Regions from separate parts of the Lysinibacillus sp. C5.1 genome, predicted to be linked through region 3. Evidence: riboswitches for the same ligand, from Rfam matches in the RefSeq annotation. Region 3 holds a riboswitch; each other region holds the start of a gene.
What was found. A riboswitch is a leader RNA that binds a small molecule or an ion and turns the genes downstream of it on or off. The one in region 3 is predicted to bind thiamine pyrophosphate.
Positions count from the first base shown of each region.

Region 1 (10,898 bases), 2.1 Mb from region 3:
GTTTGGGTCTTGTCATGATTCGTTGCAAGGCTAGCTTGTTCCTGACGCTCAGTTTTTGGATTGTTTGCACAGCCAACAAGAATGAGTGCTAGACATAAGAATATGATTTGTCTCATATCCAACTCCTTTGCCATTTTTCTTTAAGTATACGTGAAGTGACGACTAGATACGAATATTAACAGAACCAGCTCTCTAAAAATGTAATGCGTTTTTGCGTTGCATCCACTTTGACACGTAAACCAAGTGGCATTGCGTGCAATGGGTGTGTATGACAACAATCCACCTCCGCCAAGATTGGGATGGCTAACCCGTCCAGCTGTTCTAACAGAACATCGTATGGTTTTCGTCCTGTTCCTTCATCATCGTATTGCTCATGTTTACCTAAAATAATTGCGGAAATGTTGTTAAAGAAGCCATGTAATTTTAGCATGGCGAAGTTTTTCTCCACTACAGCAATCGTTTTAGATGTATCTTCTAACAGTAAAATATCGCCTTCTTTTATTTGTGGGAAAAAGGGGGTTCCTATAAAACCATACATTGTATTGATATTGCCACCAATTAAACGACCTTCCGCACTTCCTTGTTGTACGGTAATCCATGCATTATCATGTTGTGTTTTTTCTACAGTTTTTTCAAGCCAATTAATACGGTCGTCCGTCCAGATAGGGGGAGTGGGCATTTCATAAGGAATTGGCACGTCTTGCATAAACAACTCTTTAAAATATTGTTCTGTGTAGTTGACGAATGGTGGGAATTCACCGAATGTGGATGCAACAGAAGGACCGTAAAACACCGGAATGCCAGTCTTTGCATAGATAGCAAGTAGGATGGCTGTTACATCCGACAAGCCCACAAGTATTTTAGGCGTTTGTTGTAACGCTGCATAATCTATATAAGGCAACATACTATTTGCATTTGTGCCTCCCATCGTAGGTAATATCATTTTCACCGTAGGATCCCGTAGTAAATCATTGAGCTCTTGTGCACGCTCCTTTGGCGTACCAGAACGGTATGTATCACTTTTGCCAGTTAATAGACCTTCCTTGATGGTAAAGCCGAGTGCCTGTAATCTTGCCTTACCTCGTTCATAACGTGCTTTAGCAAGTACTGAAGCTGGTTTGGAGGGCGAATAAATACCAATAGTATCGCCTTGTTTTAATGGGGAGAACATAAAATACCTCTTTCCAATTATTTAAGTTGTAGCCCATTATACATGATTTTACAACTATATGGGTGAACTCTACTACTTTATGAAATAGATGCTACTATCAACAGAAATTTAGAACATTTGTAGCAAAGTTGATATTGTTATGTATGTTAACCACATTCTAGGAACTTGCGATACTGTTTAGAATTGACTATGATAATGTCAGAGTCAAAAAATGGGGGCGATTTGATGTATCGACAAGTAGAAGATTTTCTAAACGACTGGTCAATTGCAGCGGAAGGAACGGTTCAAGTACTAAAAGCAATAACGGATGACAAGTTAGAGCAATGTATTGTTGAAGGGCATAATTCGTTAGGTTGGTTAGGCTGGCATTTAGTTGGTGCAGCAGGCTATTTTAGTTATTTAGCAGGTTTAACAGTGCCGATGATTCGTCAAGAAGATCCAGTTCCAGCTACAGCAGCTGAAATTGTAGCGACCTATGAAAAGTTAGCCAATAGTATTAAAGAGGAAGCGGCAAAGCTATCAAATGAGGGCTTACTAGAAGAAGTGAACGGTTTTAAAGGACCGATTTCTAGAGGCGCATTATTACGCGCAATGATTGATCATCAAACACATCATCGTGGACAAATGACTGTACTATTACGACAAGCTGGTTTACCTGTACCAGGTGTATTAGGACCAACGAAAGAAATGCAATAATCTAATGAGACGGCAAATACAAGCAGTATTTGTCGTTTTTTAATTTCCAAAATAAAAACTCCCCCAAGTAAGTGGGGGAGCATCATACTATGAAACGTTATTTAGAGAAAGGTTTAGTTTAAACCTTGGCTGTCTTTCCACTCTAAAAACTCATCATAAGTTAACTGTTTGTCTAAAATCGTACCATCTTCACGGATTTCAATGACACGGTTAGCAATTGTTTGGATGAACTGATGGTCATGTGATGTGAAAATCATGGCACCTTTGAAGCGGATTAACCCTTCATTTAGCGCTTGAATGGACTCAAGGTCAAGGTGGTTCGTTGGTTCATCAAGTAAAATAACATTAGCAGTTGCTAACATCATTTTAGACAACATACAACGCACTTTTTCTCCCCCTGATAAGACAGAAGGGGATTTTTTCACTTCTTCACCAGAGAATAGCATGCGACCTAAGAAACCGCGTAGGAAGCTTTCTGTTTCATCATCAGGTGAATATTGACGAAGCCATTCTACTAATGATTTTTCAGAGCCTTCAAAGTATTTATCATGATCGTTTTCGAAGTAGCTTTGAGATGTTGTGACACCCCATTTAAATGTACCAGCATCTGCTTCTTTTTCTTCCATTAGAATATCAAGAAGCGCTGTTTTTGCCATCGGGCTACCTAGTAATACGATTTTATCGTCTTTATTCATTGAGAAGCGAATGTCTTTAAATAACGTTTGACCTTCTTGACTCGCTGTCAAACCTTCCACTGTTAAGACATCATTACCGATTTCACGACCGATTTGGAAGTTGATAAATGGATATTTACGGCTAGATGGTTTAATATCGTCAAGCTCGATTTTATCCAACATTTTTTTACGTGATGTTGCTTGTTTTGACTTTGATGCATTGGCAGAGAAACGAGCAATAAACGCTTGTAATTCTTTAATTTTCTCTTCTTTTTTCGAATTTTGGTCTTGCGCCATTTTTTGCGCTAACTGAGAAGATTCATACCAGAAATCGTAGTTACCCACATATAATTGGATTTTAGAGAAATCCAAATCCGCGATATGTGTACATACTTTGTTCAAGAAGTGACGGTCATGGGATACGACGATTACTGTGTTTTCAAAGTTAATTAAAAATTCTTCTAACCATTGAATTGCTTTTAAGTCAAGGTGGTTGGTAGGCTCATCCAGTAATAGAACATCTGGTTGACCGAATAAAGCTTGTGCTAATAATACTTTGACTTTGTCAGAACCTTCAAGGTCACCCATTAACATATAATGAAGGTCATCTGAGATGCCTAAACCGTTTAATAATGTTGCAGCTTCTGATTCAGCTTCCCAACCGTTTAGCTCTGCAAATTCACCTTCTAATTCAGCAGCACGCATGCCATCTTCATCAGAGAAATCTTCTTTTGCATAAATTGCATCTTTTTCATTTTTTACATCATATAGGCGTTTGTTACCCATAATAACAGTATCTAATACTGTATGCTCATCATATTCGAAGTGGTTTTGTTTAAGGACAGATAAACGTTCGTCCTTACCCATAGAAACATTTCCTTCTTGTGCTTCAATTTCACCAGAAAGAATTTTTAGGAATGTTGATTTTCCTGCACCATTTGCCCCGATTAAACCGTAGCAATTCCCCGGTGTGAATTTTATATTTACGTCTTCAAATAGTTTACGATCGCCATAGCGAAGACCTACATTACTTACTTGAATCATGCAAGTTCCTCCTTTTTTCACAATGGCTCTAGTATATCATGAAATATGTTCCATAGTCTATAAACATTATGACAGCAACGTTTATCGTTCATTGATTTAGTGATTAGCCCTGTTGCTGCCCCAACTACTTCTAAACTGTTACTAAATAAATATACATTCATACCTCGATTTAATAAGATTGTGCAATGAGTATGTCGTAAACCATGCAAAGTAATTTTGTGAAGTGAAGTTTAAGCAGAAAAGGAGATTTTACCTATTAACTGAGGAATTGGAACAACAAACGTTATCTCTGTTTTAAATGAATTGTAATGCAGGGTATCACAGATTGTAACTTGATACACTTAATTAAACCAAAATTGGTGATAATTATTGATAAAGTTAGTTATTTGGCAATTTGCCCTATAAGTAAATATAAAAAAGCACCGTTTCTCGCATTAAAATTGAGAAATTCTCGTTACTCTAGAAAAGCGCACGATTGTGGAAAATCATAACCATATTTCTTCTTAAACTAAAGCCTTCGTTCGTTTAAAAAGAAAGGCAAATCTATAAAGAATAGTACATAATTATTATACGGTTCACCTTAATATAGTTAGTTTCCATTATATATATATATGTGTGTTTACCAGCGATTCATCGCTATTTTCACCAAGACAATGTATAATAAGAAAAGCAGAAGAAGAATTCATTTTTCCTCTAGTGAAAAAAAGAGGTGCACTCACTTGAAACAATTTGAAACAGCATTACCTGAGCAGTATGAAACATTAAAAAAACAGGCCAATTATACGTCTAGCTGGCGAGAGCGTTTAGCCGCAGTCGAAATATTATCGGCTTATCAACATGACAAAATCATAGATATATTAAAAAATCGTATGGAACATGATACTGTCAACAAGGTCCAATTAGCAGCCTATGAAGCACTTGTGGCGCTTGGCGAGGACGTAGAGAAACCATCACCTGCACGTTTTGATATTATCAAAGGAACAGACAAAATTTTCCTACGGGTTAAAAAGAGCTTGCCAAAGGACCATACAGTGGCAGATTTTGCGGATAAACTAAAACGTATGCGTTTAGATGTCTTTGATGCGTATGAAGGCGACAAAGGTGCAGAATTTATGAACTGGTTAGAGGAACGTTGGGCAAAATTGTAACAATAGTTTTACGACTTATGAAAGCAAGTCATTCTCTCCGATTGTGGAGGGAATGGCTTTTTCTTATCTTACGCTGCGGTTCATCGAAACTAATATTAAATTGAATTACTTCTTTTATTGATTATCTATCTTTCTTATTTAATTATAAAACAAACAACTTATTAAACTAACCTGCTCCTTTATTTAAAGTGTAAATCTGCACAATTTCTTAGCTCCATAACGATTTTCTTTAAATTTTGTTACTCAAGAAAATGGCCCGATTGCGGAACAAGAACAATCCTGTCTATCAACCTCTGTTCCAAAACTCGTAATAATCGTTTACATAACAACTGAAAAAAGCATTAACAAGGGTAGGAACAATCCTTATAGTTAATGCATTTATGAATCATTTATAATAAAGTTTGATTAAAATCTTGTGTTGATCGGCCGGGTTTTTTTGTTTAACAAACAGACCAGTTAACGGAATAAATAGGTAACTTAATTAACCTTTATCCGTCTAAAAATCTAAGGAGGGATAATGTGAAAGTGTCAAGATTACTCTGGGGTTTGGTTATTTTCGTTTTATTAACTGCTGTTGGATGTTCTAATTCAGCGGATAAAGCCAAAGTAGAAGTTTATACAACTGAAAATTCTAGTGCGGGAGAGATTTTAAAATTAGATCCTGAAGCCGATATATTTCAATTCAATGGAGTGATTTATAAAACTGGAATTGATTGGGTTGAAGAACTAACTTTAACAAAAGACGAGCAGGTAGGACAAATAAAAACAAAAAACGATACAGATACCAACTTTGAAGACGAAATGTCGAACAAATTACCTGTTGGTGCAAAAATCTTTTCGGTTAAAGAAAAAGAAGAAATTGGAGGACCAATTTTACTCGTTGAATCAGAAGGTAAGCTTTATAAATACTATGGGCTTGTTGAAGGTTAATCAATTTTCAAATATCCCAAAATGGCACGATTGTTGAACAACATAGCTTGAAAATGTTCAAACTTTTTTATAAAAATCTCATATAACCATGCAGGACTAATAACAAATTTAGAAGCGGAAGAAGTAGCTAAACAATGACATGATTTGCATAGCGCACTGTTGCAACTAAATCCATAATTAAACTTACATCTTTTCTTAAAAATAGATTTCTATGAATTTAAAGCTGAACTCTGTGTTTTAATGAGTTCAGCTTTTGTACTATAAAGATTTGATTTTATTCTAATAATACATTATTGAACAATTAAATCGGTAGTGCTATACTTTAATTTGTAATTTAATACAATAATTGCTAGGAGAGCTGGTGTTGCCAGCTGAGAGTAGAGCCGTAAGCTCATGATCCTTTTACCTGATCTAGATTATGCTGGCGTAGGGAAGCAGATAGGATATTGTCTATTATACAAGTCCTTGTTTCCTTATTGTGGAAGCAAGGGCTTTTTTATCTTTCATTAATGGGCTGTATAACCCTCATCTAAAGATTGAGAGAAGCGAAGAAGAAAGATGGGGGATAACTGCCTGTAAAAGCCGATTGGTTCGACTAACCATCAAGTGGGGATGAAGAAGTCCCGCTTGATGGAAGTTGCACTTTATTTGCTATAACATTTTAATTGAATATTGAAAAGACCACTAGGGGTGCACGGATGTGCTGAGAGAGGAAACTCAACTCTTTGAACCTGATCTAGATCATACTAGCGAAGGGAAGTGGCTTACTTTTTGTACTTCAATGTACAAGATTTATAGCCACTTCTCTATGCTTGAGGGGTGGCTTTTTGTATGGAATTATAATGAAAGGAAGTGAACAACAACTTAATTTCTATTTTAGATATGAAAGAATAGGATGATTTAAGAAATGAATAAAAAAATAGCGCTCCATATCATTACAGATGGCCAGCATTCACTACATGAAGTGGTCCATTTTGTAACTAAGTTTGAACCCTATATAAGCTATTTGCATATTCGTGAGCCAAGTTGCACTGCTTCTGAACTCTTTGATTGTATAAGAAAATTAAAATATGCAGGCTTTCCATTACAAAAGATTGTGATTAATGATCGAATCGATGTTGCACTTGCTGCGGATGTTTCTCATGTGCAAATAGGTTATCGTAGTATTCCTGTAGCTATCGCAAGTGAGAAGTTCTCAAATCTTAAAATTGGTGCATCTATTCACTCTCTTGAAGAGGCTACAAATACAAAGGCCAATTGGTTACTCTATGGACATATTTTTGATACAGAAAGTAAGAAAGGAATCGCTTGTCGTGGAACAAAATTATTACAACAGCTTGTAAGCAATGTATCTATTCCTGTGATTGCTATCGGTGGAATCACTCCGCAAAATACAAAAGAAGTATGTGCGTCAGGAGTTTCAGGAATTGCAGTGATGTCAGGAATTTGGCAGGCAAATGACCCTATTGAAAAGGTAAAAGAATATGCTCTTCAACTTAAGGAGTGGGAAGACGAAAAGTTTCGATAGTATGATCATCATCGGTAGTACAATCGCACATTGACTTGCTGAACGCGTTTTCACGTAGCAATTCTTGAGAAAAAGGTAATTGCAGAGGGTGCTTCACATGTAGCTGCTGGATTACTAGGGGTTCAGCACAATGGGATGACGATCCTTTGTATGAAATGGTAAGAAAAAGTCGAACATTATTTCCAAAAGTAGCCGAAAAAATCCGTGCAAAAACAGGTATTGATATAGGGTACGAAGTGAAAGGAATATACAGGATTGCAAATTAAGAAGAAGAATTTGAACGTATTCAACAAATTCGCTTTTGGCAAGTATCAGCTGGAGAAGCAGCATTGTTGCTTTTTTCAGAAGAATTAAGAAATTTTGAACCAAATGGAAGTGATTTCCTTAAAAAGTAATCGCCCATTACTTAATGCTCCTATATTTTTAAAACGATTTTATATTGTATCAAAACGTTATAGTAAATACGTCACTGGTGCAACGATAGAGCCAAATTTATATCAAGAAATGTTAAAGCAATGAGTATTGTAGACATATTACAAAAGGCATTTTCTATTGTTTCAGCCCTACAAGATGCGAGTTGGGACCGAACATGGGCAGGATTACGAAATGGAGGCAGACGTTATATGGAAGTACATTCGACAATTCAAGGGCAATTTGTATCAACAGGACATTATCGTTATAGCATATTGCTAAGCCCATTCGTAGGAGAATATATGTCAGAATTAATGGTGAAACACTATGATTATTAATGGAAATAAGATGGAAGTTCCAGACCATGTGAAAACAATTGAGAGCTTATTGATTCACTTAGGGCTTCAGGAAAAAATAGTTGTTGTCGAACAAAACGGCGTAATTTTGAAAAAAGAAAATTATTCGACAGTGGTTAAGTCTACTGATTCTATTGAGATTGTTACATTTGTCGGAGGGGGTTAACATGTATCAAATTGGACCATATACATTTACTTCAAGATTATTACTAGGAACAGGGAAATTTTCAGATTTTGATATTCAAAAAGGAGCAATAGAAGCATCAGAAGCTGAAATTTTAACATTTGCTGTGCGTCGTATGAATATTTTTGAACCATCCCAGCCTAATTTGCTAGATAAAATAGATTTATCAAACTATCGATTATTACCAAATACTGCTGGTGCGAAAACAGCTGAGGAAGCAGTACGTATTGCTAAACTAGCAAAAGCATCTGGGTTATGCGATATGGTGAAAGTTGAAATAATCGGGTGTGATGATACATTATTGCCTGATCCATTAGAAACATATCGTGCATGTGAAATGCTTTTAGCAAAAGGGTTTATTGTACTACCGTATACTTCAGATGATGTCGTTCTTACTCGGAAATTACAAGAACTGGGGGTTCATGCCATTATGCCAGGTGCGTCGCCAATTGGTTCAGGACAAGGAATTTTAAATCCATATAATTTACAAGTTATCATTGAACAAGCGACAGTACCTGTTATTGTAGACGCAGGGATAGGTACTCCGTCTGATGCAGCACTTGCTCTTGAACTAGGTGCGGATGCAGTCTTGCTAAATTCAGCAGTTTCTGGTGCGAAGAATCCAGTGCAGATGGCAGAAGCTATGAAACTAGCAATTCATGCAGGTAGACTAGGTTTTGAAGCAGGAAGTATAGAGAAAAAAGAGCGGGCTCAAGCTAGTAGTCCTTCACAGGGGATGAGTATTATTGATTAATCGCTATTCAAGACAGGAACTATTTTCATTTATAGGACAAGTTGGCCAAAAAAAAATTCAACAAAAACACGTACTTATTGTTGGAGCAGGAGCATTAGGTAGTAGCAATGCCGAAATACTTGTACGTGCTGGAATAGGTAAGTTATCCATAGTGGACCGAGATTATGTAGATTGGTCAAATTTACAACGCCAACAACTATACAGTGAAGAAGATGTGTTTCAACATTTGCCAAAAGCTGTTGCTGCAAAACAAAGATTAGAGAAAATTAATCGTGATGTGCTGATTGAAGCGTTTGTTCTAGACATTTCGTCATCTGAACTTTTTGCGTTTCAAGATGTAGATCTAATCATCGATGCAACAGATAATTTTGAAACACGTTTCTTACTAAATGATTTTGCAGTCAAGTATGAAATTCCATGGATTTACGGAGCATGTGTAGGTAGCTATGGTATTACATATACCATTTTGCCGCATGAAACACCTTGCCTACACTGTTTGATGGAAATCATTCCTTTATTCGGAGGGACAACTTGTGATACTGTAGGAATTATTGCGCCTACAGTTACGCAAGTTGTGTCACATCAAATGGTAGAAGCATTGAAAATCTTAGTGGAAGATTGGGAAGCAATCCGAAAAGAATTATTGGCATTTGATTTGTGGAAAAACGAGCAAACAAAGATCAATGTAAAAAGTTTAAAAAAGTCTACATGTTTGACTTGTGGATTAAACCCAACCTATCCATATTTAACGAAAGAATCAATCACCAAGGTTGCAGTACTATGCGGTCGTAATACGGTTCAAATTCGTCCTGCAAAAACAAAGTTAGTTAATATTATTGAGTTTGAAAAGAACCTGGCTCCACATGTTCAACATTTGAAGTCAAATCCATTTTTAATTCATTTTCAAGTTAATCAAAATCAGATTATTCTTTTTCGGGATGGACGTGTATTGATTCATGGAACGAATGATATTGTAGAAGCGAAGAAAATCTATCATCAATATTTTGGATGAGGATAGGTATAAAATGTTCCATATTTCCGAGGGCAAGTAAGATTTCATGTAATGGACATCATTTTCAAGATTTATCTGACCAAGAAAACTATCGTTTAAAAGCAAAAGTAGATAATGCAATAATTGGTACGAACGTGAAAATTGTTGATGAGTTAGGCGATGAAGTATCACATGATAGCATATCTATTGGGGAAGTCATCGTCAGAGATAATATTGGGATGAAGGGCTATTGAAAAAACGAACAAGCAACAATATTGTCGATAAAAGATGAAAGACGGCGACCTTAGCCGTGTATTTAAGCTAGTTTAAATTATTTTTAATACCTCTTTTAAGTTAGTATAAAAATGAAAACTTAGAGGAGGTTTTTTTATGTACAATCAACACATTTTGTATTTCAACGTTTTCGACTTTTTCAACCTAATAATCTCGAACTGCTAGCGAGGGAGACAGGTCAATTGAACAAATGCTAATAAAGCATATCCATCTACTCTTTCAATCATATCAGCAGTATTGCTAAGGATAATAATCCAGCAAGCGAGAGAAGATACAAACATGGTAAACTTTTATATGTACTACCCGATAAAATATTTTTGAAGTGGTAGAGCGCAATTTAATGCTCGAGGAGCGAAATTCCATAACTTCGCTCTGAAGGAAGGTGAGTATTTGTATAAAATTATGATTGTTGAAGATGACAAGGCATTGTCAAATGGTATTGCTCTTGCTTTGCAAGGGAGTGAAATGGATGTTCTGCCATTTCACAGTATTCAATCGGCAAAAATGCAGTTATCTAATACTAACTTTGATTTGTTGATATTGGACATTAATTTGCCTGATGGGAACGGACTAGACTTGCTGTGCGAAGTGAAAAGAAACAGTACTATACCTGTAATCATGCTCACAGCAAACGATATGGAAACAGACATTGTAGCAGGACTTGAAATGGGAGCAGATGATTACATTACTAAACCATTTAGCCTTGCCGTGTTGCGT
Region 1 covers NZ_CP066226.1:2,337,699-2,348,596, forward strand. Annotated here, with positions in the region: gene I5435_RS11315 (hypothetical protein) at 1-116, opposite strand, end outside; gene I5435_RS11320 (S66 family peptidase) at 176-1,171, opposite strand; gene I5435_RS11325 (DinB family protein) at 1,397-1,867, shown strand; gene I5435_RS11330 (ABC-F family ATP-binding cassette domain-containing protein) at 1,981-3,585, opposite strand; gene I5435_RS11335 (HEAT repeat domain-containing protein) at 4,305-4,733, shown strand; gene I5435_RS11340 (hypothetical protein) at 5,253-5,663, shown strand; TPP riboswitch at 6,005-6,113, shown strand; TPP riboswitch at 6,340-6,438, shown strand; gene I5435_RS11345 (thiamine phosphate synthase) at 6,571-7,191, shown strand; partial or broken gene I5435_RS11350 (FAD-dependent oxidoreductase) at 7,148-7,940, shown strand; gene thiS (sulfur carrier protein ThiS) at 7,930-8,124, shown strand; gene I5435_RS11360 (thiazole synthase) at 8,126-8,896, shown strand; gene I5435_RS11365 (MoeB/ThiF family adenylyltransferase) at 8,889-9,908, shown strand; gene I5435_RS11370 (hypothetical protein) at 9,905-10,141, shown strand; gene I5435_RS11375 (response regulator transcription factor) at 10,572-10,898, shown strand, end outside.
Region 1: it holds a riboswitch for thiamine pyrophosphate, as region 3 does, so the genes downstream of both, I5435_RS11345 (thiamine phosphate synthase) here and I5435_RS00985 (IS3 family transposase) in region 3, are expected to answer to the same signal.

Region 2 (10,898 bases), 2.3 Mb from region 3:
CGTACTTCTTCTGCCAGTGATTTCTATACTGCCGGTGGTGGATTAAAAGGATGGCAAAATGGCTTTGCGATTGCTGGTGACTACTTATCAGCGGCTGCATTTCTAGGGGTTTCAGGTGCTATCGCATTAACTGGTTTTGATGGTTTCTTCTTCTCAGTAGGTTATGTTGTTGCGAACTTAGTTTTACTATATGTAATTGCAGAACCAATGCGTAATTTAGGACGCTATACATTAGCCGATATGTTAACAGCTCGCTTTAATGAAAAACGTATTCGTGGAGTAGCTGCTACAGGCACAATTATTATCGTTATTCTTTATATGATTGCTCAATTAGTAGGTGCAGGTGCTCTTATTAAATTATTATTTGGTATTGAGTATTGGGTTGCGGTGTTAATTGTAGGCGTTATGATGACTACTTATGTATTATTTGGTGGTATGACGGCTACTTCATGGGTTCAAATTATTAAAGCTGGACTTTTACTATTTGGGACAGGTTTATTAGCAACACTGGTATTAATGAAATTCGATTTCTCTTTAGTGAAAATGTTTGATACGATTTCAACTGATCACGGCGATAAGTTTTTAGTGCCAGGTATGAAATACTCAAGTTCAATTGACTCTGTTTCAATGATGATGGCACTAGTATTAGGTACTTCAGGTTTACCACATATCCTAATGCGCTTCTTTACTGTTAAAGATGCAAAAACAGCTCGTGCTTCTATTTCTTGGACAACTTGGATTACAGCTATTTTCTTCTCATTAACAATTTTCTTAGGTTTTGGCGCTATGCACTTTGTAGGGCTTGATAAAATCATCGCTGAAAGTAAAGCTGGAAATACGGCTGCTCCACTATTAGCTGAATTCCTTGGCGGCGATGTACTTATGTCATTTATTTGTGCGGTTGCATTTGCAACAATCTTAGCGGTAGTTTCAGGACTAGTATTAACAGGTGCATCTGCAATTTCTCATGATATTTATGGTGAGATTATTAAAAATGGTAAATTAACTGAAAAGCAACAAGTTTTAGCTGCTCGTACAGGCTCAATTTCTATTGCCATTGTATCGATTATCCTTGCATTATTTGCACAAAGTTTAAACGTTTCATTCTTAGTATCATTTGCATTTTGTATCGGGGCTTCTGCCAACCTACCTGTTATTTTATATACAATTTACTGGAAAAAATTCAATTCAACTGGTGCGGTAACTGCCATGGTAACAGGTTTAGTTTCATGTTTAGTTCTAGGTGCTATGGGTCCGAACGTTTGGAGTCCAGTTGAAGGTGCAGCAATCTTTGTTGGAAATCCACTAGTGCCACTTGCAGTTCCAGCAATTATCACGATTCCTCTTGGCTTTATTGCTGGCTACTTAGGTTCTGTTCTTTCATCTAACAAAGTATCTCAGGCTGAGGCGGATCGTATTTACAAAGAAATCCGTGTAAAAGCAAATACAGGGGTATCTGTTTCAGATATTTCCCATTAATCAGATTAAGGTTTTAACGACCCCTTTTTATAGTAAAAAAAGACTCGACTTCGGTCGGGTTTTTTCTTTTTTTATTATAAAAAATTAAACATTTTACTTATCGAACAATACTATTCTTTTTCCAAAAATAAGAAAATAACCAATTTTCACTAGATAAATAGTGTTTATTTTTTCTAGAAAAAACGCATTTTTTCTCGGTTATTACAACTGATTTTTTGTCAAGAACCTAGTAATATCATCATCTTATAAATTTATCTGAATTTTCGAAAACCCTTTAATTTCTAGGCTTTGTCATGTATTTTCTGTTTAAAGTCTATTTTTCAGAAAATTTTTTTTACATAATTTTTCTGAAATGTATTGCAATTTCGTGAACTGTCTCATAAAATTAAGATGTGAATTCACTAAAGTAGCAAAAAATAGTATTTAAGCAGTAAAAATAAACACAAAATGGGGAATGTTTATGGCGAACAATCAAGCAAGCAAAAGCATTGTTATTGATTATGATGCAATTGCAAAACAAGAATCGTTTAAAGCACTTGTAAGAAAAAAGAATGCCTTTTTATGGTCAATCACTGTATTCTTTTTAGCAGCTTACATGTTGCTACCTATTCTTACATCTTACACAACAATCCTACACCAAAAGGCTATTGGGGAAGTCACTTGGGTATGGATTTACGCAGCAGGATTATTCATCATGACTTGGAGTTTATGTCATCTATATGTTGCGAAAGCAAATAGCTATGACAAAGAAGCAAAAGCAATTATAGCTGAATATGAAAACGGAGGTGGCCGCCTATGAGCTTTATCGCAATATTTTTCTTCGTAGCAATTGTTGGTCTTACATTAGTTATTACATGGTGGGCATCTAAACGTACTTCTTCTGCAAGTGATTTCTACACTGCAGGCGGTGGTTTAACAGGCTGGCAAAATGGACTAGCTATTGCTGGTGACTACTTATCAGCAGCTTCTTTCTTAGGGATCGCTGGTGCCGTTGCATTATTCGGATTTGATGGATTCTTCTTCTCTATTGGTTATTTAGTAGCTTACTTAGTGGTGCTATATATCGTAGCTGAGCCATTACGTAACCTTGGTAAATTTACATTAGCGGACATGATTACAGCACGTTTTAATAATTCTAAAGTTCGTGGTACAGCAGCTCTAAGTACCATTACAATTGTATTATTCTACATGATTGCACAACTAGTTGGTGCAGGCGCACTTATTCAATTACTTTTAGGAATTGACTATTGGGTTGCAGTATTAATCGTTGGTGTTATGATGACTACTTATGTTTTATTCGGTGGTATGACTGCAACTTCTTGGGTACAAATTATTAAAGCTTGTCTATTAATGTTAGGTACTGTCATTATTTCGTTCTTAGTATTAAAAGAGTTTGGCTTCAGTATTTCAACAATGTTTACAGAAATGTCTACTGCTACTGACAGCGGTGCGGCATACTTAAACCCTGGACTTAAGTATACAAACGGTATTGATACAATTTCTGTTTTAATTGCCCTTGTATTAGGTACTGCAGGTCTTCCACATATCTTAATGCGTTTCTTCACAGTAAAAGATGCAAAAACAGCTCGTTCTTCAGTTATTTGGGCTACTTGGATTGTAGGTCTATTCTATGTATTAACAATCTTCTTAGGCTTCGGTGCTGCTGCATTCGTTGGTAAAGAAGACATTATCGCTGCAAACGCGGCTGGTAACATGGCTGCTCCACTTCTTGCAGAAGCACTTGGTGGCGACATTCTGTTCTCATTCGTTTGTGCAGTAGCATTCGCAACAATCTTAGCGGTAGTAGCAGGTCTTGTACTTTCAGGTGCATCTGCCCTATCACATGATATTTATGGTCAAATTATTAAAAAAGGTAAGATTACAGAAAAAGAGCAAGTACTTGCTGCTCGTATCGGTTCTATTACAATCTCTATAGTATCAATCCTTCTTGCACTTGGTGCACAAACATTAAACGTTGCGTTCTTAGTATCACTAGCATTCTGTATTGCTGGTTCAGCAAACTTACCAGTAATTATTTACACAATTTATTGGAAACGCTTTAATACGGCTGGTGCAGTAACAGCGATGTTAACAGGTTTAATTTCTGCTTTAATACTTGTAGCTGTATCTCCAAACGTTTGGAATCCAGTTGAAGGTAAAGCAATCTTCGTAGGTAATCCGTTAATAATGTTAACGAATCCTGCAATAATTTCTGTACCACTTGGTTTCCTAGGTGGTTTCATCGGAACGTTACTTTCTAAAGAATCTGATGATGCGAAATATCGTGAAGTTGATGTAAAAGCAAACACTGGTATTTCAGTTCAAGACGTATCTCACTAATACTATCACTAAAACCCCGTAAACTTTATGCTTACGGGGTTTTACTTTTCTCCCTCTTTTCGGTAATATATTGGTAGTGTGAAATGGAGGGATTAGCATGGCACTATCCAAAGCTAAAAAGAAACGTATGCATTTAAAACGGACGCAAGGTAAGGATGTTGAAAAAAAACGTCAAACTGCCCCTTTTAGTACGCATGAGCGCGTGACAAAAACGAAGCATGCTACATTAGAACACAATAGAACAAAACATAGGAAACAGCCACACGGAGACGATTACTCGCTCTAAATGTGGCTGTTTTTGTCGTGTCTTTATAAATCGTAAAATAATTTTGTGTTTCGTGTCAAAGTATTGGCCGCTTCTTGCGTTGTTATACCTTTAAGCATTGCAATGACTTCAATACTTTTAGCCATCATAGACGGCGATGTTCGAGCCTTGTCAAAAGGTCCTTCAAATGGCCAAGGTCCATCCGTTTCCACCATCATCAGTTCCAATGGATACTTTGTAATCAAATCTTGTATTTCCGCTTCATAACCACAATCAGGCGTAATGGAAATATAATAACCATTATGTATCATGCGCACAATTGCCTCATCACTTCCCTTGAACCAATGAAAATGAGCTTTCTTTACACCATGTTTCTCAAGTAAATCACAAGTGATTAGTGCATCCTCATAAACAGCATGTAACACTATCGGTTTGTGAAGTTCTTGCGCTAACAAAATAAATTGTTCTAATAACGCTATATAAGGGCGCTCATCCAATACATGCGTCTGTTTTCGATAATAAGGTAAACCAACCTCTCCAACAGCAATCATCTCACTTGCGTGCAGTCGTATCCAATTAAATAAAGCTTCTTTCTCCTTATCATTAGGCAACGACTGTTCAGGATGAAAACCATATGCTGCCTTGACCTTCGCATAGGCTCTCGATAACTTCAGCGTTTTCTCACAAGATTGTAAGTCCGTACTGACCGCTATAACCGTTTGCGCCTCATCAAGTAGCAAAGGTAATTCTTCTTCTTGATACTGATCTAAATGAATATGTGCATCAATCAACATATGCATCGTCCTTTTCTTCCTTTAAATACTGAAAAAGTTGTTGTTTTAACTGTGTAAATTGAGTGGAATGACGAATTTCCTCGGAACGTGGTCGTGCAAACGGCACAATGATTTCTTCCTTAACCGTCGCTGGACGTTTCGTTAATACAATAATACGATCCGCTAAAAATAGCGCTTCTTCAATACTATGTGTCACGAATAGGATAGATTTTTTATGCTCCTCCCAAATAGATAACAACCATGCCTGCATTTCTAATCTTGTAAACTCATCGAGCGCTGAAAAAGGTTCATCTAAGCATAGTATCGGTTTTCCACTGACGATAGCACGCAAAAATGATACACGTTGCTGCATGCCTCCTGATAATGCATGCGGATAAGCATTTTCAAACGAAGCAAGACCAACCTTTTCTAGCCACGCTTTGGCAAGCTCTTTATTCGGACGACGCTGCAATTCTTCAACAATCATGACATTTTCTAAAATCGTCCGCCACGGTAATAAGCAAGGTTGTTGGGGCATATAGCCAATGCTACCTGTTTTTCGTTGAATATTGTCTCCATTTAACAAAATAGCTCCGCGATCGACAGGCGTTATTCCTCCTATCAATTGAAAGAGTGTGCTTTTTCCGCTACCTGAAGGACCAATGATTGCCACAAATTCACCTTCCTGTACGGTAAAGGATAAATTATACACTACTTCAAGCGAGCCAAAGGACTTAGATATGTCTTGAATGTTCAGCATGTGCGCCCCTCCCCTTTACAACAAGCTTTTCTACAAAACGAATCACACTAAATAACAATAAACTTAATAAGACAATCGCAAATATCGCTACAAAGACGCGATCCGTTCGAAACGATGATTGTGCGAGCGTCATATAAACACCAATTCCCTTTTTTGCACCAAGCCATTCAGCAATGACCGCTCCCATCACACTATAGGTCGCCGCAATCTTAATACCGGAAAAGATAGATGGATACGCATAAGGCCATTCTAATTTCCAAAATGTTTGCCCCTTCGTAGCACCAATCATTGCAAAATAATGTTTGAGCTCAGGAGAGGTTTGGCGAAACCCATCCATCGCCGCGATAACGATTGGAAAGAAGCAAACGAGACAAATAATAATCAGCTTGGGTAACAGGCCAAAGCCAAACCAAATAATTAATAATGGCGCTAAAACGAGCACTGGCACATTTTGAGACACAATAAGAATCGGATAAACAAACGCTCTAATGGTTGATGAGCGATGTAAAAATACCGCAACGCTTAAGCCACACATCACACCAATAGCAAGCCCTAATAATGCTAGCTGAATCGTGGCCCAAACATGGGGAATAAACGTTGAATACGATTCAATACCTTCAATCATAATGGCACTTGGCGCTGGCAATAGCCAATGCGGGATATCAGCTACACGTATAATAAGTTCCCATATGAATAAGAGGAAGGCGATAAAAATAATCGACCTTCCTTTCAGCATTACCTGTTTCACCCTCGATATTTCTCCGTTAATGTTCCCATTGTAATACCAGCTGGCTGATATAAAATTTTCACTTGTGTAATAACATTGATAGCGCCTAAGTCAATCATCTTTTTATTCATCTCTTCAATAATTTGTAACAAAGTGGATAATTCACCCTCCATTGTTGTTTCCAGTGGATGCACCTCATAGTGCACACCGGAAGCATCGATTACAGCTATTGCCGCATCTACAAATGGGATCACATCCTCATATTTTTCTGTTTTAGGTATGATTTGTACACTAATTAATGAATTCGCCATTTATTTTGCTCCTTTCTTTGGTAAGAAGTCGTTTGTAAATGCTTGTTGTGCATTAAAGTCGCCTTCTAAAACGTTATTCTGTGTCATCCAGTCCGCATAGTTTTCCCAAACTGCTAACTTTTGTTCTCCCCATTGCGCCGCATCATCTTGATATTTACCCGCTAACCATTCCTGACTTTTATGCACAAGCTCTTTATCCAAATCAGGTACCGCTTCAAGTAAAATATCAGCCGCTTCACTCGGATGCGCTATCGCATATTCATAGCCTTTAGCAGTAGCTGCGACAAATGCCTTTACGACATCAGGATTATCCTTTATCATTTTTTCATTCGTTGCCAATACAGGTGTGTAATAATCAAGCTGCTCACTATAGTCGGTTAAATACTGCATATTTAACTTTTCCCCACGAAGTTCTGCCTCAATACCTGTCCAAGCATAATAAATCCACGCAAAATCAATATCCTTTTGCATCATTGTGAAAAAGTCGATATCTCCCGCATTGACGATATCTAATTTGTTTATATCAGCATTTTCTGTTTGCATCAGTGACTGTAAAACAGCTTGTTCCACTGGAGCACCCCAGCCACCATAGGTTTTTCCTTCGTAATCTTTTGGTGATGTAATGCCTTTTGAAGCAAGTGATGCAAAACCTGAAGTATTATGTTGAATAATTGCAGCAATCGATACAAGTGGTACACCTTGTACACGAGCTTGCGTAATGCCTTCTTGGATGCTTACGCCAAACTCTGATTTCCCAGACGCCACAAGCTGATCAGCACCTGCATCACCTGGTAAAATAATCTCTACGTCTAAGCCTTGCTCTTTAAAATAGCCAAGCTTTTGCGCCACATAAAGTCCCGTATGATTCGTATTAGGTGTCCAGTCCAGTACAACTGATATTTTTTTTTCTGAACTGGCTTCCTCTTTTTTGTCTTCTTTTGCGCTACATCCAACTAATGTAATTAGTGCAGCAACCATAATGATTAACCATTTTTTCATGCTATATCCTCCTAGCAAGTAATTTGAAAGTGTTCATGATTGAATGTTTCACCAGAAGAAAAGCGTATGCTGTTTTTAATCCGTTTGCAGACGATGCTCATTGTTTTCTAACTGCTTAAGGGAATTCTTCATCCTTAAACAAAAAACGCCTAGGAATTATCCCAGGCGTTTGCAAACGGTATCAAAAAATAGTGTACGAATATTTTTGAATAGATGTTCCCTACGCTGGTACGAGCCAAATCAGGTTCAAAGGGTCAGCATCTGAACGGACGCAATCTCAGCTGGCAACTTCCAGCCCCCCTACATTCTTAACTTATGAACTTTTCGTTGATTATTATACCCCTATCTATCTTCAAATGACAAGCTCGTATTTTTAAACCTTTAAAATCAGCCTTGCTGTCGATGCCTATCATAAGCGAGCAAACTTCTTTCTAATTAGTAATTCGTTTTCCAAAGCATTTTGCTAGATGAAAAAAGCCCAGTTCTGTATAAGAACATGGGCATAATAAATTATTCCTCTTCTTTTTTCATTTTCATTACATGAGAAATGGTACCGTCTGTAGCGATATCTATTTTAAAGGAGCCATTCGAATGGCGATCTGCGCGCGTTAAACCTTTGACATCAATGATTTCTTTTACGCCTTTTTCTGTTTCAACAATGACTTGCTCCTTATCACTTGCTTTTACTACCGCAACTATACGATGTGGATTGGCTTTTAATTCGGTTAACACTTTTAAACCACGTTTTGCTCTACTTGCCATATCGACTTCAGCGACATTCATCTTCTTCACAGCACCTCGTTGGGTAACAATCACGACATACTCTGTATCAGACGGCTTTAATATTGTTACACCAACAAGTACTTCCCCATCTTTTAACGTGATACCTTTCACGCCACCCGTTTTAACACCTGTGACAGGAAGTTCTTCAATTGGGAAGCGGATAGCGTAGGCTGTATCAGTAATCAATAACAGCTCTGCCTCGTCTGAAACAATATCGGCCATGATCATTTCATCGCCTGATTTGACATTCATCGTCTTAATAGGCTTCGAATAACGAGTTACTGCATAATCTGGCAGTGGCGAGCGCTTAATTTGCCCTTCCTTTGTAGCGGTTAAAATATAGGTGTTTGGCTGGTCAAAGGAATCAAAACCATAGACTGCAATAATTGTTTCATCTTCCCCTGTTGGCACAATACTTGAGATATGCTGACCAAGATCTTTCCAACGAATATCCGGCAATTCATGTACAGGCTGATAAATATAATTCCCACGATTTGTGAACAACAACAGATGATGCTGGGTATTTAACGTTGCCTCATACAGTAAATAATCGGAGTCTTTCATGGCAAAATCTTGTCCATTAGATGCTGCATGCGAACGTGTGGATGTACGCTTAATATAGCCATCCTTCGTCACTGTGACCACAACATCCTCACTTGGAACAAGCACGTCTAACGTAATTTTAATTTCTTCAATCTCTTGTTCGATTTTCGAACGGCGTGGTTCAGAAAAACGTTTTTTAATGTCGAGTAATTCTTGTTTAATGACACGTACAAGTTTCGCCCCGCTATGCAAAATACCTTCTAGTTTCGCAATCAGTGCATTTAACTCATCTTGTTCACGACGTAGCTCTGTAATATCCGTATTCGTTAAACGGTATAATTGTAAGCTCACAATCGCCTCCGATTGCACTTCAGTAAAGTCAAATTTCACCTGTAAATTTGTTTTTGCGTCGCGCTTATCATTCGATGAACGAATTGTTGCAATTACTTCATCTAAAATCGACAGTGCTTTAATCAAGCCATCAACAATATGAGAACGGTCTTTTGCCTTTTGTAAATCATAAATGGAGCGGTTTGTCACCACTTCTTTTTGATGGGCTATGTACGCATCAAGTAGCAGTGGCAATGTCATCATCGTTGGACGACGATTATGGATCGCAATCATATTAAAGTTATAGGCTACTTGCAAATCAGTAGTTTTAAATAAGTAATTTAAAATGCCCTGTGCTGGCACGTCTTTTTTTAACTCAATCACGACGCGTAAACCAGTACGGTCTGATTCATCTCGAATTTCTGCAATGCCTTCCAGGCGTTTATCGACGCGTTGTTCATCAATTTTCTTTACAAGATTTGCCTTATTCACATCATAAGGTAACTCTGTAATAACGATTTGCTCTTTCCCACCTTTTAATGGTTCAATGGCTGCTTGAGCTCGAACAATAATTTTACCGCGTCCAGTTTCATATGCCTTTTTAATACCATCGACACCTTGAATAATCCCTCCTGTTGGGAAGTCAGGGCCTTTAATCACCGTCATTAGCTCATCGACAGTCGAATTCGGTTGATCTAAACGCATTAAAACGGCATCTAACACCTCATCAAGTGCATGTGGGGGAATATCTGTGGCATAACCAGCAGATATTCCTGTCGACCCGTTGACAAGCAAATTCGGGAAGCGAGCAGGCAATACTGTTGGCTCCATATCCTGATCATCAAAATTCGGTACAAACTCCACTGTCTTTTTACCGATATCACGTAACATTTCAGCTGCAATTGCTGACAATCTTGCTTCTGTATAACGCATCGCAGCAGGTGGATCTCCATCAACAGAACCATTATTTCCGTGCATTTCAATCAGCATATGGCGCGCTTTCCAATCTTGACTCATTCGCACCATCGCTTCATATACCGAACTATCACCGTGTGGATGATAGTTACCGATTACATTCCCGACCGTTTTGGCAGACTTACGGAACGGTTTATCGTTCGTATTGCCTTCTGTATACATCGCAAATAAAATACGTCGCTGTACAGGTTTAAGACCGTCGCGCGCATCTGGCAACGCTCGGTCTTGAATAATATACTTACTATAACGACCAAAACGGTCTCCCATTACTTCTTCTAATGGTAAATCTTGAAACTTTTCCGTACTACTCATGCTTGGTCCTCCTCTTGTTGGATGAATTCATTGTCTAAAATATTCGAATCATCCTCCATGCCGAAGTTAACATTTGCTTCGATCCATTTACGGCGCGGCTCTACCTTATCGCCCATTAACGTTGTCACGCGACGCTCAGCACGTGCCCCATCTTCAATCGTGACACGAATTAACGTCCGTGTCTCAGGGTTCATCGTTGTATCCCACAGTTGGTCAGCATTCATCTCACCAAGTCCTTTATAACGTTGTAGGATATAGCCTTTCCCCACTTTTTTAATGGCTTTTTGTAAATCATTTTCGG
Region 2 covers NZ_CP066226.1:2,469,657-2,480,554, forward strand. Annotated here, with positions in the region: gene I5435_RS11910 (solute symporter family protein) at 1-1,479, shown strand, start outside; gene I5435_RS11915 (DUF485 domain-containing protein) at 1,940-2,278, shown strand; gene I5435_RS11920 (solute symporter family protein) at 2,275-3,819, shown strand; gene I5435_RS11925 (hypothetical protein) at 3,917-4,105, shown strand; gene I5435_RS11930 (TatD family hydrolase) at 4,129-4,878, opposite strand; gene I5435_RS11935 (ABC transporter ATP-binding protein) at 4,868-5,617, opposite strand; gene I5435_RS11940 (ABC transporter permease) at 5,592-6,353, opposite strand; gene I5435_RS11945 (thiamine-binding protein) at 6,362-6,655, opposite strand; gene I5435_RS11950 (ABC transporter substrate-binding protein) at 6,656-7,654, opposite strand; TPP riboswitch at 7,855-7,966, opposite strand; gene parC (DNA topoisomerase IV subunit A) at 8,165-10,597, opposite strand; gene parE (DNA topoisomerase IV subunit B) at 10,594-10,898, opposite strand, start outside.
Region 2: it holds a riboswitch for thiamine pyrophosphate, as region 3 does, so the genes downstream of both, I5435_RS11950 (ABC transporter substrate-binding protein) here and I5435_RS00985 (IS3 family transposase) in region 3, are expected to answer to the same signal.

Region 3 (10,898 bases):
GTCAATCTAACACTTTTTGCTACTATGGTGAATCGGATGTTGTCCGCGGTTTATCGGTGATTTCTTTTGTTACTGATACAATCGGCTACCAGCTTTTTTAAACTCTTGAGCCTTTTCCTTCATTCCTTGATGGATAGCTTCTGTCGTATTTAAATCTTTTTCTTTAGCATAGTTACGAATATCTTGAGAAATTCTCATACTGCAAAACTTAGGGCCACACATTGAGCAGAAATGGGCTGTTTTTGCTCCCTCTGCGGGTAATGTTTCATCGTGGTATTCTACTGCTCGTTCTGGGTCTAATGATAAGTTAAACTGATCGCGCCAGCGGAACTCAAATCGCGCTTTGGATAGCGCATCATCTCTTTGTTGTGCCCCAGGGTGCCCTTTCGCTAAGTCAGCCGCGTGTGCCGCAATTTTATAGGTAATGACCCCTACACGAACATCTTCTCGATTTGGTAAGCCTAAATGTTCCTTCGGTGTCACATAACATAGCATCGCTGTGCCAAACCAGCCAATCATCGCTGCGCCAATGGCAGATGTAATATGGTCATAACCTGGCGCGATATCCGTTGTAAGAGGCCCCAATGTGTAAAAAGGTGCTTCTTTGCAAACTTCCAATTGTTTGTCCATATTTTCTTTAATGAGATGCATCGGTACGTGCCCAGGTCCCTCTACCATTACTTGTACATCGTGCTTCCATGCAATTTGCGTTAACTCTCCTAACGTATCAAGCTCCGCAAACTGTGCCTCATCATTGGCATCAGCAATTGAACCTGGGCGTAAACCATCCCCTAATGAAAAAGCAACATCATACGTTTTCATAATTTCACAAATTTCTTCAAAATGAGTATATAAGAAGTTTTCTTGGTGATGGAATAGGCACCATTGCGCCATAATCGAACCACCACGCGACACAATGCCCGTTACGCGATTAGCTGTGAGTGGTACGTAACGAAGCAATACGCCTGCATGAATCGTAAAGTAATCCACCCCTTGTTCAGCTTGCTCGATCAACGTATCACGATACACTTCCCATGTTAAATCCTCGGCTACACCATTGACCTTTTCGAGTGCCTGATAAATTGGCACAGTTCCTACAGGTACAGCTGCATTACGAATAATCCATTCGCGGGTTGTATGAATATGCTTGCCAGTAGATAGGTCCATTATATTATCTGCGCCCCATCGTGTAGCCCATGTCATTTTTTCAACTTCCTCTGCTATAGAGGAAGAAACAGCCGAATTACCAATATTGGCATTAATTTTGACATGAAAGTTTCGGCCAATAATCATCGGCTCTGCCTCTGGATGATTAATATTGGATGGCATAATGGCACGTCCTGCAGCAATTTCTGCACGTACAAATTCTGGTTCAACATGTTCACGAATCGCTACAAATTCCATTTCCGGGGTAATAATCCCTTGTCTTGCATAATGCAGTTGTGTCACGTTGCGACCTTTTTTTGCACGTAATGGTTTTCGGGAAAGCTCCGGAAAAACGTTTTCCTTCATACGAGGGTCGTCTGCTTTGCGGAAGCCATTATCCTCTGGTTTAATCGTCCGCCCTTCGTACTCCTCTACATCTCCACGCTCTTTTATCCACGCACTACGCAATGCAGGTAAACCTTTTGTAATATCCACTTTGTAAGTTGGATCCGTATAAGGACCGCTCGTATCATAAACACGTACTGGTGCATTATCTTCTTCTCCAAAACTACCCGTTGTTGGGCTTAGCTGAATTTCACGCATCGGTACTAAAATATCTGGGCGTGTTCGGGACTGACCCCGATATATAAGACAATAATCAAAAAAGCATTACTCAACCAGTTGTCGGTATTGAACCGGCGACTGGTTGTTTAGTTTCGTTTGAATTCGGTTATTGTTATAATAGTTTATATAGTCTTTGACAGTTTGTTCTACGATGGCCGTCGTAGTACTGTTCAAATTGTCTAAGTAGAATGTTTCAGACTTTAACACAGAATGAAACGATTCGATTGGGGCATTATCAGCGGGCGTACCTTTACGGGACATGCTCATGGTAATGCCTTTTGCTTTTACGGCCTGTTGATAATCATACGATGTGTATACCGCCCCTTGGTCACTGTGCAACGTACACCCTTCGGGCAAATGATGAAGTTGAGCTAATGTATCCAGCACAAAATCAGTATCTTGGCAGTCTCCAATCGAATAGGCAATAATTTCACCATTATATAAATCTTGAATACTTGAAAGATACAACTGTTTTTGACCAAATGGCAAGTAAGTAATATCAGTTACGAGCTTCTGTAACGGTGCGGTGGCTTCAAAATCGCGATTTAATAAATTTGCTGCGATTGCATAAGGTTGTCCTGTTCGTTTCCGTTTTTTCACTTTCACGCGACATTGCCAACCATATTTTTGCATGATACGTTGAACCACTTTATGATTGACGCACATTTCTTGACGTAAAAGTGCTGTAATTTTTCTGTAGCCATAGCGAAATTTATTTGCTCGACAGAGTTCACCGATACGTCTCTCTATTGCTTGACGAGACCTTGCATCGGTTGATGCCTGTTTCCAACGATAGTAGGTAGATCGTGCAATCCCAAAGTGTTTACAAATGTCCTTTACAGACATCATGCTTCTTAGTGACGCAACTAACTGTACAGCTACTTCTCCAACCACTTCCTCTCCAACTCTGCGTACTTTTTTAGCACCTCAATTTGTTGCTTTAAATAACGGTTTTCCAATGCTAATTTCGTTTGTTCATTGTCCGGTTCAGGACCCTTATTAAAGATATATTGTTTGCCTACAGGTTGTTTCAAACGATTGACTTCACCATTTCTATACCAACGCACCCATGTTTCGACCTGTGTTTTATGGCGTATATTTAATTCCAATAGAATCTGTTTGACAGGTACACCTGCTAATCGCATCTTAATCGCTTTCATTTTTACTTCATAGGGATAACTCACTCTTGTTCCCATAGAAAAAACACCTCCACATTGAAATTTAAGTATCTATACCCGAATTTCAATCGAAGATGCTTTTTTTATTTGTCTATACCTATTGGGGTCAGTTCCTTCCTTCTACATATACTTTTTTACTTCCGTCAAAACTTGTCATAATGGTAATGTTCTTTTCGCTAACTGTTGTCATATACTATTCCGCTCCCTTTTCCATAAATTTTCAAAAAGGACCGAATCTAGCTCACGCCAATAGGTAGCATTACAAATAAAAAAGCCGAATCCAAAAATATTGGATCCGGCTGTACATGTAAGGTTTATTTATCGCAAAAAATTCTAGGAGTGCGATGTTCATTAACTTTCCCACGCTGGTATGAGCCAGATCAGGTCCAAAGGGTCAAGAAACCTCTATGCGTTTCCCTCTCAGCCCGACTCATCGGACTCCCCTAGTTATAGCTATTAAGTTTGATGATAGTGTAACAGATTTTTCTAATAGATGGAAGTTATAATTAGATTTATCTTGCTATTATCCTCGAGTAATTACGTAAATAGCAGTTCTGCTAGATAAATGACAATTGTTACTGTTAGACAGCTAACAATCGTGGAAAAAAGAACCGTTTGCGCAGCAGTTGCCGACTCAACATCATATTCTAATGCCAAGCTAGAGCTATTGCGTGAGGTCGGAAATGCACTTGCAATGAAGAGTGACTGAGCGACAACACCATCTAAACCGAGGACAAAAATAATAAGCAATGCAACGGCTGGGCCTACTACTAGACGTGTAATGCAGCTAACAAACACCGTTTTATTGAACATGGACTTGATTTCAAGCTGTGATAGTTGTGCACCCAGTGTAATAAGCGCTACGGCAATAAAGCCATCAGCTACATGGTCAATAGGAATACGGATAAATTGTGGAATGCCAATATTAAAGAAATTCATTGCCACCCCTATTATAAGGGCATGAATAATGGGCATTTTCAGGAAGTCCTTTATGATCGCCATCCCTGATTTAGTCGAAGAGATTAAATTATATAAACCATATGTATAGGTCGTCATATTTTGAAAAATAACGAGAATCACTTGGATTGCCACCCCAATGGGCTGCGTTGCGAAAATCATTTGTGCAACTGGAATACCATAGTTGCCGGAGTTAATAAGGACAACACTATTTTTAAACACTGCCGTCTCTGTTTTCGCTAGACCAAGCCCCTTCGCTAAAAAATGACTAAGCACCATTTGACTGCCGATAAAGAGCACAATAAATAATGCCACTTCCCCCAGCACTGATAACTCCACACTTGTTTCATATAAATTCACAAATACCGCAGCTGGCATAAAACAATACGTAATGAGCTGAGATAATGCTTTTAAATTAAAAGAAAATTTCTTTTGTAAAAATGCACCAAGTACAAGCAACACTAAAATAGGGGCAACTATTTTAAAGAAAATCATACCGAGATACATCATGGAGGTGACCCCCTTTCATCTCTTTCTATAGTAAAACTGTTCACGACATGGGTCAATGCTCCCCCGCTAGTATAAGTTTACATAAAAAAGAACTGCCCCTTGCTAGGACAGCTCCTTTTTATGTTAGTAGGTTTTTGCTTTGCTTCGCGGGTAAATCTCTTTGCTCCACGGGTATCACCTTGCTTCGCGGGTAAATCACCTTGCTCCGCGGATATCACCCTGTTTCGCGGGTAAATCTCCCTGTTCCGCGGATATTTCACTCTATTTCGCGGGTAAACCACTTTGCTCCGCGGATATCACCCTGCTCCGCGGGTATTTCATCTTGCTCCGCGGGTAAACCACTTTGCTCCGCGGATATCACCCTGCTCCGCGGGTATTTCACCTTGTTCCGCGAGTAAATCTCTCTGCTCCGCGGGTAAACCTCCCTGCTTCGCGGGTAAACCTCTTTGCTTCGCGGGTAAACCCCTTTGCTTCATGGGTATCACCCTGCTTCGCGGGTATTTCACCTTGTTTCGCGGATAAACCTCTCTGCTTCGCGGGTAAACCCCTTTGCTCCGCGGATATCACCCTGTTTCGCGGGTAAACCTCCCTATTTCGCGGATAAATCGCCCTGCTCCGCGGGTAAACCTCCTTGCTTCGCGGGTAAACCCCTTTGCTTCATGGGTATCACCCTGCTTCGCGGGGAAATCTCCCTGCTCCGCGGGTAAATCACTCTACTCCGCGGGTATTTCCATCTCGCTTTATTAAGCAAGTTTAAATCGATTCACGACCTCTTGGAGTTCTTTAGAAATTTGGTTCATGTTGTTGATAGATTCTGCGACCTTTTCCATTTCTGCCTGTTGGTCTGCGGCTGATGCACTCACCTGTTCTGCAGAAGCAGCAGTTTCCTCTGAAACGGCAGAAATACTTTGAATCGCCGTAATGGCTTGGTCCTTTTGCTCCAACATTTGTGAAAGCTCTGACAATAGTTCATTAATTGCTGTTGCAATTGATTGAGATAGCTCGTTATTATCCTTAAAAGCTAACTCTGTATTTTGTACCGATTCATTTTGCGCTTGCATTAAGCTTGCATTGGAAGCAATAACGGATACCGTTTGCTTTGAATCTGCTAGAATGCTAGAGACCGTTTGTTTAATGACTTCTGTTTCGTTTTTAGACTGCTCTGCCAGTTTACGCACTTCCTCTGCTACTACTGCAAAGCCTTTGCCGTGTTCTCCCGCTCGAGCAGCTTCTATACTTGCATTCAGTGCTAATAGATTCGTTTGCTCTGTTATTCCTTGAATAGATGCAATAATTTGATTGATATTGTTAATATTGCTAGACAAAGATTCCATTTGACGTTGGATACGTCCATTCATTTCATTCGTTTCCGCATTTCGGTCACGTAAACTTTCCACTTCTTTCATGCCCTGCTCTGTAGAAGTTTGTGTTTTGATTGACAGCTCGTCCATTTGCTTTGACAACCTTGTAATGGCGTCAATTTGGTCAGATAAGTCAATCATTCGATAATTCGTTTCTTCTGTATCCTCTGATTGTTTTGATGCACCTTGCGCTATTTCGTTAATTGCGACAGATACTTCCTGACTTGATGCTACAATTTCATTAAAGGCTTCATGAACATGGTCGGATGATTGATTGAGCAATGTTGAAGAATTTAATACCGTATGTATGGCATCATTCGTCTTATCCAGCATATTATTATAAGCTAATGCAACAGCACCAATTTCATCGGATTTTATAAATTTATCATCTATCTTTTTCGTTAAATCGCCTTCTGCTGCTGTTTCAATCGATGTACGTAAAACCTTTAAAGGCTTCAACTGCTTATATATAAACATTGCACTAGCAGCGGCCATTAAAATTACCATAATAATTGCTGATACAATCGTGAAGACAAGGATTTTATTATACGTTTCTAATATTTTAGAATTAGGTAAAACTAATTGCACTGACCATACTTCATCGATATTTTCTAACATCATGGGAGCAAAAGCATTAAATGATTTTTCCCCAAGCTGCTTCGAGTCTACATATAGACTGTCCGGTTTTCCTTCATCCATAGATTGTCTAATACTTGTCCAATCAACCGCATCCTGCATATTTGTCCCATCTAACTTTTCGTTAATACTATTGACCGTTAACATGCCTTGATCTGTAATAATGCCTGCATAACCACCATCAGGCTGTATAGAGTCAGCTAATTCCTTTAAAAAGTCGATAGATAAGTCGGCTGTTAATACGCCAAAATATGTACCTGATGCGTTATACAGTGGCACAGCAATAGTCGTCATCGAGATAGTTTTACCGTTCACATTATAATCATATGGCTCTGTTAATACAGCACGCCCTTCTCCTTTTGGAATCCGATACCAAGCATCTTCCGCTTTCGGATCGTCAATTCCTTCTATAGGGTCTGTGTTGATTTGGTTGCCATCTTTAGTTAGGTAAGGGATAAAGCGATTTTTTACATCAATTAATGCCGTATCAGTAGTTGGTCCAACTTTTACCGCACCATTTTCTATAACGGCCCCTACACCAAGTAAATCATCATTATTCGTTAAATTCGTATTCAGTATATCCATTACACTTTCTGTCGAAAGCGCATCATTTTTTTCCATTGCTTCAACAATACGTTTTGTTGTTTGTAATGTATCATTAGCTTTTTTAAACCGTTCGCTCATTTTTGCAGCAGATAACTCCGCATTTTGCAGCGTTGCCTTCTCTGAATCATCAACACTTTGAGTATGCAGAGTAGCGCTAGTTACCAATGTATAAGCAACAAATAATACTAAAAATACACCTAAAATTAAAGAAGTGAGCTTTAATGCAATACTTTTGGATTTTTTCATTACAAACACCTCCATTTTTATAAAATAATCATAATGTATCATTGGTAGTATAACAATAAAAGTTTCACTGAATTTACCAAGCAACGTAAAGTTTTCAATTAATAAAGTCTGTTTACAATCCTATTTGTCGTAAATAAGACGTATTGAGTTAAAGAAAACATCGGACCTTTTTACCTATTCAGCTAAAATATGCATATAAAATCCTTAAGCTATGATAAAATTAAGTATAAAATATAGGAGGTTTGCCCATATGAAACACAAAAGAAACCTAGCCTTGCTTGCACTAGTAGCAGTACCTTCACTTATCTATTCAACACCTATAACGTCTGCCTCAGCTGCTGATCATTCGGCACATGCCAAGACTGCTTACATATATAATAATTACTATAATGCTAACGTTAACAACGTTATCCAGTTGATTTCCAATATTAATGATACATCCTTCTCGTTTCAGCCATACTTAGAAGCTGCACTAAAGGCGTACAATGCGTTAACAGAAACTGAAAAGCAATATGTAACGAATTATGGGACACTATCCAATCATCAACAAACAAGAGTAAGTTATCGTCGACTAGCTGCACAAATAGAAGAAAAATTAGCTTCCGTTGACTCTACTTCTGTTAACTATTATCAAAATGTAATTGAAACGAGAGATTGGTACAATAGGTTAAATGCTGCGCAAAAAACCTTTGTAAGTGAAGCAACCCAAAAAATACTGACGTCAACAATTACACCGAATACTTCTGTTGATAAAGTTGTTAATAAAATTCAATTGTTAAACGCTTCTCGACTTAGCTTCCATAAAGATGTGGCAGAGGCGCGCGCTGAGTATAATGCATTGCGAAAATTCTCCAATGTTGTTTTACCTTCAGGGATTGAAAAACAATTATTAGATGCCGAACAGGTCGTTATATTGGATAAATCCGCAGCGAAGCAAGTAGAAAATACCATTGCTGCCTTATCGCCAAAAACGTCTACAACACAGGATGTCCAAGCAGCAAAAAACGCTTTTGAAGCATTAACACCCGTACAACAACAGCTTGTTCCAAACGTTTGGAAATTAGTAGACTTTGTAAAAGGGAAATATAAACTACCTGAAAATGGTCATACAATCGATACACCAACATTGTCAGACTCGGCAGCAGTACCTGGTAAAAACACACTAATGTCTAAGAGTAGAAGAAACACGTATAAAGCAAAAATTAATGTTGCTGATTCTGAAAATAAAAATGAACGTTTTGTTTTAACAACGAAAGCAAATATGGTCTTAATCATCCCACCGCTCAATACACTTGTTAATAAGGATTCGGGTGTAATGGATGTTCAGCTTACAAGAAACTTAAATCGCATTACTTTCCAAGCAGTATTAAATAATAAACCTGTTAAATTTGATGCGAATATTGAAATTATTTTAGAAAATTTACCTGACAATGCTTCCATTGTTCAGCTTAATGAATTCGGTGACCAAGAGCCTGTTTCCTATACAGTCAATGGCAATCAATACATTATAGAAACTCAAACTTCTGGTACGTTCCAAATTGTTAGAAATTAACTTATAAAAATCCCATACCCTGTCTTAAGTGGTGTGGGATTTGTCATTGCAAATAAACCACAATTAAACAGGAAGCCACTAGCATGAATATTAGCTAGTGGCTTTCTCTTTTTATATTTATTGTGTTCTAGGTTGAATTAATACATAATCTAAAGCTGCTGGATCTGTTGAAGCTTTTGCATAGACAATATTTCCATATTTATCTTTCGTGAATAGATAAATTCGTTGATCTTTTTGGAATACGTTTGTTGAATTTGGATCACTACCTGTTTGAATCGCTGTGAAAGTCTTCGCAGAACTTGCATCAGAAGGCGCTGTAATCTTACCTTTACCATATGAAACAATTGCTCCCCCAGGAATATACGTAAAGTTATTACTATCTGCTTTCGTAATAACATCCATAACATTATCAGGCGTTAGATTATATCCTGAGTTCAATACAGCGTAGTAATACTGCTGATCCCATGTAATATCGGCATTCAGATTCGCAACAACTTCAACTTTCTTAGAAATATTTAAATTACTTGGGAATTGCGTATCTGGTAATAATGTCGCAGAAGTAATTGTATTCTCTTTTGTAGGATATTTATACTCTGCTCGATCCTTACTAAATGTCCAGCCACCTTTATCTTTCGCTGCAGCATTGACACTAATATCAAAGCTTTCTTTTACTTCGGTATTAAACTTGATAATGAGCTTGCGAGATTCCCAATCATTTGTACCCGTAACATCTTTCCAGCTATGTGTGTAAGTTGGTGTAATAGGCGTTGTTGTACCTGGTTGAACTAATTTAAAATCAAATCCTGTATCGACAGCCTCTGAAAATGTTACTTCAAATGTTTTGCCATCAATTCGTTTATAGATTGGATCTTCTACCTTTGGTGGTGTTCCATCTGCAAAGAATGTATATTTCATAACACCCGTACCATTTAAACCAGGCGTTAGCGTTATAAGTTTATTTTGCTTCTCATCAAATGTGTAAACTTTTGATTCTGTCCCTTTTTGCACCATCGTGACATTATTATATCGGTCTTTTACTGCTACATACAGCTCATACTCTTGATGTGGCTCAAGCGTTAAAGAAATCTCATTGGTATCTTTACGCATACTGCTCGTAATTCCCTTAGCCATTACTTCTTCAGGCGTTGTTGGTCCAGGCGTTGGATCGCCAACCTTTCGAAGGACGTAGTAATACGAACCATCCTCATCTGACATAAATTTAAAGGTTGCTTTCCGATCACCTTCCAATATTTTAATTGACGTATTGTCAATAACAGGAGCTGTACGGTCATCAATTACATGTTTTGTTTGAATATCCGAGACATTTCCTGAACGGTCTCGCAACACCATATAGATGGAATAACTCTTAAAAGGATCTAACGGCGGGATTGTATTAGGGAGCGGAACTGTCACCTTTTGTTTCCCTAATTGTGCTGGCTTATTGCCACCACTACCGATAATCGGAATATTTTTGCCCCCTACATTAAATTCTTTTGAATTTAATTGTACAGCTTCGATTAATCGTAGACGGTCATCTCTTGTTAAATTTAAATCGGATTCCATAATTAAATAATGGTAGGTTCCGGCTTTTGTCGCATTAAATTCAACTAGTGTTTGGTCTTTAGCAGCGTTAATAGCAGGTTCTCCGATAATCGTTAAATATGGCCATTCACCATCTTTATGAATATACTCTGCAGTATTGCGCGGAACAGTATTCACTGGTGTATTGTTAATATTTTCGAATTCATTATCAGCAAGGTCTTTTACATTTGGAGATATCGTTACAACCAAGTTATCTCCATTAACGAAACCTGTTAAAGAAGGGATTGTGAACGTTAATCTTTTTTGAGCTTTATTATAAACAACCTTTTCTGGTCGAATTGGCTTTTGTAATCCTTGATTGACAATACCTGTTCCTGTCAGTTCATAGTTTTCAACTTTTTCAGCTGCAATCGGATCTAACTCCTCACTGACCGTTACATAAAATTCATTTTTAATTTCATCTTGTAAAAAGAGCTCTCCACCCACAATATATGGAGGTAGATTGTCTAAAGCACCTGTTTTGAATTCTTTGATTGCTTC
Region 3 covers NZ_CP066226.1:204,642-215,539, reverse strand. Annotated here, with positions in the region: partial or broken gene thiC (phosphomethylpyrimidine synthase ThiC) at 70-1,764, opposite strand; one part of gene I5435_RS00985 (IS3 family transposase) at 1,816-2,693, opposite strand; one part of gene I5435_RS00985 (IS3 family transposase) at 2,693-2,966, opposite strand; TPP riboswitch at 3,289-3,403, opposite strand; gene I5435_RS00980 (AEC family transporter) at 3,486-4,415, opposite strand; gene I5435_RS00975 (methyl-accepting chemotaxis protein) at 5,159-7,264, opposite strand; gene I5435_RS00970 (hypothetical protein) at 7,515-8,816, shown strand; gene I5435_RS00965 (S-layer homology domain-containing protein) at 8,934-10,898, opposite strand, start outside.